Sporichthya brevicatena: one gene and its partner. The main gene of each other region encodes a partner of the protein of the gene in region 2 in a complex. Links are inferred from orthologs where the notes say so. Each region holds a gene or a part of one and is shown on either strand. Other genes may lie near its edges. The genes, in order: uvrB and pcrA.

Region 1 (3,234 bases), on a different replicon or contig from region 2:
TCGTCGCTGTCGTCGGACGAGCTGCTGCTCGACGGCGAGGCCCCCGCCCCGGAGGCCGGGAACTTCTCCAGGTACGCGTCGCCCGCGTCCTCGACGACGTCGGCGGCCTTCTCGGCCTCGGCCTTGGCACCGGAGCCCTTGGCCGACATCAACGTCTTGAGGGCGGGGTCGGCGGTGTCGTAGGTCGCGGGGTCGTTGGCCTTCACCGAGCCGAGGATGGCTTCCCAGATCGTCAGCAGGCGTTCCTGCAGCTCCGGCAGCGCCGCCTCGTCCGACCCGAGCTTGGCGACGACGTCGTCGGCGTAGCGCTTCAGCTCGCGCCAGCCGTCGGCCACCTCGGACGCCGAGGCACGCACGTCCTCGGGCTTGAGGTTGCCCGACTCGGTCCCGACCTCGACGTCGCTGCCGACCGGGTCCTTGTCGTCTCCCCCGCACGCGGCCGCTCCGGTGAGCAGCGCCGCGGCCAACACGATCCCCGCCAATCTCCGCATTGGCGCAGCGTACGACAGATCAGGCCGACGACCCGGCTTCTCGCATGCCTCGCAACTCGCGTTTCAGTTCCTTGATCTCGTCACGCAGCCGGGCCGCGAGCTCGAACTGCAACTCGGCCGCGGCGGCGTGCATCTGGTCGTTGAGCTGCTGGATGAGGTCCGCGAGATCCATCGCCGGCATTGTCGCGAGATCGCCCGCGTGCTTGCCGGCCTCCGCCGACACCTTCGAGGACAGACCCGGCACCGGCGTCTTGCCGCGGCTGCGCTGGCGTCCGGCGCCACCGATGAGCTCGGCGGTGTCGGCGTCCTCGCGCGCGATCAGCTCGAGGATGTCGCCGATCTTCTTCCGCAGCGGGGTCGGGTCGATCCCGTGCTCGAGATTGTAGGCGACCTGCTTCGCCCGGCGTCGGTTCGTCTCGTCGATGGCCTTGGCCATCGAGGGTGTGATCGTGTCGGCGTACATGTGCACCTGGCCGGAGACGTTCCGGGCCGCGCGGCCGATCGTCTGGATGAGCGAGGTCCCGGAACGCAGGAAGCCCTCCTTGTCCGCGTCCAGGATCGCCACCAGGGAGACCTCGGGCAGGTCGAGACCCTCGCGCAGCAGGTTGATGCCGACGAGCACGTCGAACTCGCCGATCCGCAGCTCGCGCAGCAGTTCCACGCGGCGCAGGGTGTCGACCTCGGAGTGCAGGTACCGGACCCGGATGCCCATCTCGAGCAGGTAGTCGGTGAGGTCCTCGGACATCTTCTTGGTCAGCGTCGTGACCAGGACGCGCTCGTCGCGCTCGGCCCGGGCGCGGATCTCGTGGACCAGGTCGTCGATCTGCCCCTTGGTCGGCTTGACCACGATCTCGGGGTCGACCAGGCCGGTCGGACGGATGATCTGCTCCACCACACCGTTGGCGCGGCCGAGCTCGTACGGACCCGGCGTCGCGGAGAGGTAGACCGTCTGCCCGATCCGCTCGACGAACTCCTCCCACTTCAGCGGGCGGTTGTCCATGGCCGACGGGAGCCGGAACCCGTGGTCGACGAGGGTGCGCTTGCGCGACATGTCACCCTCGTACATCGCACCGATCTGAGGCACCGTCACGTGAGACTCGTCGATGACGAGGAGGAAGTCGTCCGGGAAGTAGTCGAGCAGCGTGTGCGGCGGGCTGCCGGCCTCGCGGCCGTCGATGTGCCGCGAGTAGTTCTCGATGCCCGAGCAGAACCCGACCTGGCGCATCATCTCGATGTCGTAGGTCGTACGCATCCGCAGCCGCTGCGCCTCCAGCAGCTTGCCCTGCTTCTCCAGCCGTGCGAGCTGCTGCTCGCACTCCAGCTCGATGCCCTTGATCGCGCGCTCCATGCGCTCCGGGCCCGCGACGTAGTGGGTGGCCGGGAAGACGTGGATGCTCTGCTCCTCACGGATCACCTCACCCGTCAGCGGGTGCAACGTCATCGCGCGCTCGATCTCGTCGCCGAAGAACTCCAGCCGGAGGGCGAGCTCCTCGTACACCGGGAAGATCTCGACGGTGTCGCCGCGCACCCGGAACGTCCCGCGCGTGAAGGCCAGGTCGTTGCGGGTGTACTGCATCGTCACGAGCTGGCGGAGCAGGTCGTCCCGGTCGATCTCGTCGCCGACGTTGAGGCGGACCATCCGGTCCACGTACTCCTGCGGCGTGCCGAGGCCGTAGATGCAGGACACACTCGCGACCACGATGACGTCCCGCCGGGTCAGCAGCGAGTTCGTCGCCGAGTGGCGCAGCCGCTCGACCTCCTCGTTGATCGAGGAGTCCTTCTCGATGTAGGTGTCCGTCTGCGGGACGTACGCCTCGGGCTGGTAGTAGTCGTAGTAGGAGACGAAGTACTCGACCGCGTTGTGCGGGAGCAGCTCCCGGAACTCGTTCGCCAGCTGCGCGGCCAGCGTCTTGTTCGGCGCCATCACCAGCGTCGGGCGCTGCAGTTCCTCCACCAGCCAGGCCGTCGTGGCCGACTTGCCGGTTCCGGTGGCGCCCAGCAGGACGACGTCCTGCTCCCCCGCCCGGACGCGCCGGGCCAGCTCCGCGATCGCGGCCGGCTGGTCCCCGGAGGGCTGGAACTCGCTGACGACGCGGAACGGGGCCGTACTCCGCTCGAAGTCCGTGGTGGGTCTCACGCGCCCACGGTACGTCGCCACACCGACAGAACTGGCCGAGCGGCCTTCCGATGTGCGAAGTTGCCCCGCTGAAGGCCGAGGTGCCGACCAAGCCCCTCCAACACACTCCACACGCCCACCTCGGAGGCCCCTATGCCCCTGCGTGCTGTTGGCGCTCGCGCCGGCGCAGCTCTGCTGTTCGGAACGCTGCTCGCGACGGCCGTCGCGCTGCCGCAGTCCGCCGTCGCCGGCGCGGCTCCGCCCGGCAACAACGGTGACATCAAGATCCACTCGGCGAGCACGCCACAGAACGCCAACAAGAACGAGCCGAAGCCCGACTGCCCGTTCTACATCGCGTTCTTCAACTTCGACCCGAACGACGAGGTCGACTTCGTCATCCACGACGGCCCGCCATTCCCGAACAACCCCAGCGGGACGCCGGAGTTCTCGGGCTCGGTCACGACCGACGCCAACGGCAACGCGCGCTCCGCCGACATCACGCTGCCGGACGGGGAGTACAAGGTCTACGCCGTCGAGAACGGCGCCGTCGGCCAGGGCTCGAAGCAGAAGCGGCTCACGGTCGAGTGCGCCGGGACCCAGGGCTCCACGCCGACCCCGACCCCCGCG
Region 2 (3,394 bases):
CGCCGACCGTCTTCGCGAACGGCCCCGGCACCGCGTGGCGCGAGGACTTCCTGCTCGTCGGCGAGGCGCTGAACCGTGGCCAGGAGGCCCGGGACGCGCTCGCGGACTTCGACCGGCGCGCGTCCGAGCTCGGGGACCGCCTGGGCCTCAAGGACGCCGACGCGACGATCATGCGCTTCCTGCCCGGGGAGACCCGGGTCTACGGGCCGGACAGCTTCTCCGGCAGCGTCCTGCGGGCCGTCGGCCTCGGGGCACCGGACCTGGCCTACGACCAGTTCGCGATCGCCCGGCTCAGCTCCGAGGAGCTCACGCGCGCCGACGCGGACATCCTCTTCACCACCACCTACGGCGCCGAGGACGAGACCACCCGCGGCGAGGTCACCCCGCTGTGGGGCCGGCTGCAGGCCGTGCAGAAGGGCTGCCAGTTCGACGTCGACGACGACACCTGGATGGTCGGCATCGGCCTGATCGGGGCGACGGCGATCCTCGACGACCTCGAGGCGAAGCTCAGCGAGGGCGACTGCGGCCGGGACTGACGCCCACCGACCCGCGGGTCAGAGCTTCTCGACCGGGGCGTAGCGGAGGAGCAGCCGCTTGGGTGCCCCGTCGCCGAAGTCGATGGTCGCCTCCGCCTTGTCGGCGACGCCGGCGGTGGCGACCACCGTGCCCAGCCCGAACGTGTCGTGGGTGACCCGGTCCCCCACCGACAGCGCGACGATCGGCTTGCTCGGCCCCGCCTGGGCCCGTCCGGCGGGCCGGGCGGCCGGTCGGGGCGAGCCCTGGGCCAGCGCCTGCAACGGGCTGCGGTTGGCGGTCCGCCGCCAGTCGACCAGGTGCGGCGGGATCTCCTCCAGGAACCGCGACGGCGGGTACCACTGCGGCGCGCCCCAGGCGCTGCGGACCTCGGCCCGGGTCACGTAGAGCCGCTCCTGCGCACGGGTCAGCCCGACGTAGGCGAGCCGGCGCTCCTCGGCCAGTTCGACCGGGTCGCCGAGCGAACGCATGTGGGGGAAGATCCCGTCCTCGCAGCCGGTCAGGAACACGACCGGGAACTCCAGGCCCTTGGCCGTGTGCAGCGTCATCAGCGTGACCTGGCCGCCGTCCTCGCCGTCGTCGGCACCACCGCCGTCGGCGTCCGGCAGCTGGTCGGAGTCCGCGACCAGGGCCACGCGCTCGAGGAAGCCGGCGACCGAGCCGTCCGGGTTCGCCTCCTCGTACTCCCGCGCGACCGCGATGAGCTCGCCGAGGTTCTCGATGCGGGTCTCGTCCTGCGGGTCGGTCGAGGTCTCCAGCTCGTGCAGGTACCCGGTCTGCTCGAGGATCGCCTCCAGCACCGTGGACGGCCCCGTGCCGGCCTCGACGAGCGTCGCCAGCTGGTCCATCAGGTCGTTGAACGCCTTCACCTGCGTCAGCGACCGGGTCGCGATGCCGTAGGCCTCCTCGCAGCGGCGCAGCGCCGCCGGGAACGTGATGCGCTCCCGGCTCGCGAGCGCGTCGATGCACGCCTCCGCGCGGTCGCCGATCCCCCGCTTGGGGACGTTGAGGATGCGGCGCAGGCTGACGACGTCCTCGGGGTTGGCGAGCACCCGCAGGTACGCCAGGGCGTCGCGGACCTCCTTGCGCTCGTAGAAGCGCACACCACCGACGACCCGGTACGGCAGCCCGACGCGGATGAAGACCTCCTCGAACACCCGGGAGGCGGCGTTGGTCCGGTAGAACACCGCGACGTCCCTGGGCTTCGCGAGCCCCGCGTCGGCGAGCCGGTCGACCTCGGCCGCGACGAACGACGCCTCCGCGTGCTCGTCCTCGGCGACCCAGCCGACGATCTTCTCCCCGTCGCCGGCGTCGGTCCACAGGTTCTTCGGCTTGCGATCCGGGTTCCGGGCGATGACGGCGTTCGCCGCGGACAGGATCGTCTGCGTGGAGCGGTAGTTCTGCTCCAGCAGGATCACGCGCGCGTTCGGGTAGTCCCGCTCGAACTCGTGGATGTTCCGGATCGTCGCGCCCCGGAAGGCGTAGATCGACTGGTCCGCGTCACCCACGACGCAGAGCTCGGCCGGCGGCAGTTCTGCCGGAACGTCATGTCCGTCCACGGCCTCCGTTCCGCCGACGAGTTCACGGACGAGGACGTACTGCGCGTGGTTGGTGTCCTGGTACTCGTCGACCAGCACGTGCCGGAACCGGCGCCGGTAGTGCTCGGCGACGTCCGGGAACGCCTGCAGCAGGTTCACCGTCGTCATGATCAGGTCGTCGAAGTCGAGCGCGTTCGCGGCGCGGAGCCGCTCCTGGTACATCCGGTAGCACTCGGCGTACGTGGTCTCGACCGGGCCGGTCGCGGTCGAGCTGTACGTGTCCGGGTCGATCAACTCGTTCTTCAGACCGCTGATCGCGTTGCCGATCGCCCGCGGCGTGAAGCGCTTCGGGTCGAGATTGAGGTCACGGACGACCATGCGCAGCAGGCGCTGCTGGTCGGTGTCGTCGTAGACCGAGAACCCGGACGTGAACCCCAGCCGCTTCGCCTCGAAGCGCAGGATCCGCAGGCACGCCGAGTGGAACGTGGACACCCAGTTCGGCGCGGCCGACCCGACCGCCTCGGCGACGCGCTGCTTCATCTCCCCCGCGGCCTTGTTGGTGAAGGTGATCGCGAGGATCTGCGAGGGCCGGACGTGGCGCACCGTGATCAGGTACGCGATCCGGCGCGTGAGGACGCGGGTCTTGCCCGACCCCGCGCCGGCGACGATCAGCAGCGGCGACCCGGAGTGCTCCACCGCCGCCCGCTGCTCCGGGTTCAGCCCGGCGAGCAGGTCCTCGGCCGTGGGCGCCGGACGGGCCGGCGCCTCCGCCCTCGACGGCACGGCCCCCGACGGCACGGCCCTCGACGGCTCCGGACCCGACGCCGGCTCAGTGCGCTCGGGCGCCGCGGCGGGCCGGACACGCTTCGCGGGCGTTCCCGAGCCGGGCATCGGGAGGTCGTCGAAAAGCGTGTCCATTGCTCTCACTCTAGGTCGCGGTGCGCGATGCGGCGGGGCCCGCACCGGCCCCCGGAATCAGGTCCAGGAGTAGGCGATCACCGCGTTGGCCGCGGCCAGCGCGAACGCGGCGAAGAACGCCGGGGCCGGAAGCGGGTCCTTCTTCCGCAGCGCGTGCGTCAGCCCGACGACCGTCAGCGCGACCAGCAGCTTCACGGCGACCTTCGTGTGGTTCAGGTCGCGGTCGTCGGCCTCGTTCACCCCGACCAGCGCCAGCCCGGTGAGGAACTGGATCCCGGCGGTGTGGAAGATCACCGGCGAGAACCGGCGGTTCCCGCTCATCACCTCGAGCAGGAAACCACCGAGCAGCACAGCCATGCCGCCCACATGCAGCACCAAGAGGATCGCCCGCAGCGCGTCCACCC

What was found.
Region 1: the proteins of pcrA (region 2) and uvrB are in contact, whole or in part, in a crystal structure (PDB 7EGT), measured with the Thermus thermophilus proteins. The link is inferred for Sporichthya brevicatena from one-to-one orthologs. Residues at the interface, in WP_096412145.1 of Thermus thermophilus: His654, Arg656, Phe657, Gln666, Asp668, Glu669, Lys680, Arg681, Leu682, Ser683, Lys685, Tyr686, Ala687; in WP_096411307.1 of Thermus thermophilus: Glu23, Leu25, Arg26, Asp27, Gly28, Glu29, Arg30, Phe31, Arg55, Glu326, Asp327, Phe328, Glu379, Ser382, Gln383, His398, Gly400, Arg401.

The regions. Positions count from the first base shown.
Region 1 is NZ_BAAAHE010000015.1:10,776-14,009, forward strand. Bases 70-2,992 are described here. They hold uvrB (excinuclease ABC subunit UvrB), read right to left. Parts: upstream 2,629-2,992; coding sequence 511-2,628; downstream 70-510. Other genes in these bases: ABD401_RS10210 (hypothetical protein), read right to left, coding at 70-491; ABD401_RS10220 (hypothetical protein), read left to right, coding at 2,761-2,992. Also shown: more of ABD401_RS10210, read right to left, coding at 1-69; more of ABD401_RS10220, read left to right, coding at 2,993-3,234. UniProt on the Escherichia coli protein: The UvrABC repair system catalyzes the recognition and processing of DNA lesions. A damage recognition complex composed of 2 UvrA and 2 UvrB subunits scans DNA for abnormalities.
Region 2 is NZ_BAAAHE010000010.1:123,165-126,558, reverse strand. The notes cover bases 273-3,355. They hold pcrA (DNA helicase PcrA), read right to left. Parts: upstream 2,991-3,355; coding sequence 555-2,990; downstream 273-554. Other genes in these bases: ABD401_RS07470 (hypothetical protein), read right to left, coding at 3,048-3,355; ABD401_RS07480 (ABC transporter substrate-binding protein), read left to right, coding at 273-536. Outside these bases: more of ABD401_RS07480, read left to right, coding at 1-272; more of ABD401_RS07470, read right to left, coding at 3,356-3,392. UniProt on the Escherichia coli protein: A helicase with DNA-dependent ATPase activity. Unwinds DNA duplexes with 3'-5' polarity. Translocates on single-stranded DNA with 3'-5' polarity. Initiates unwinding more efficiently from a nicked substrate than double-stranded DNA.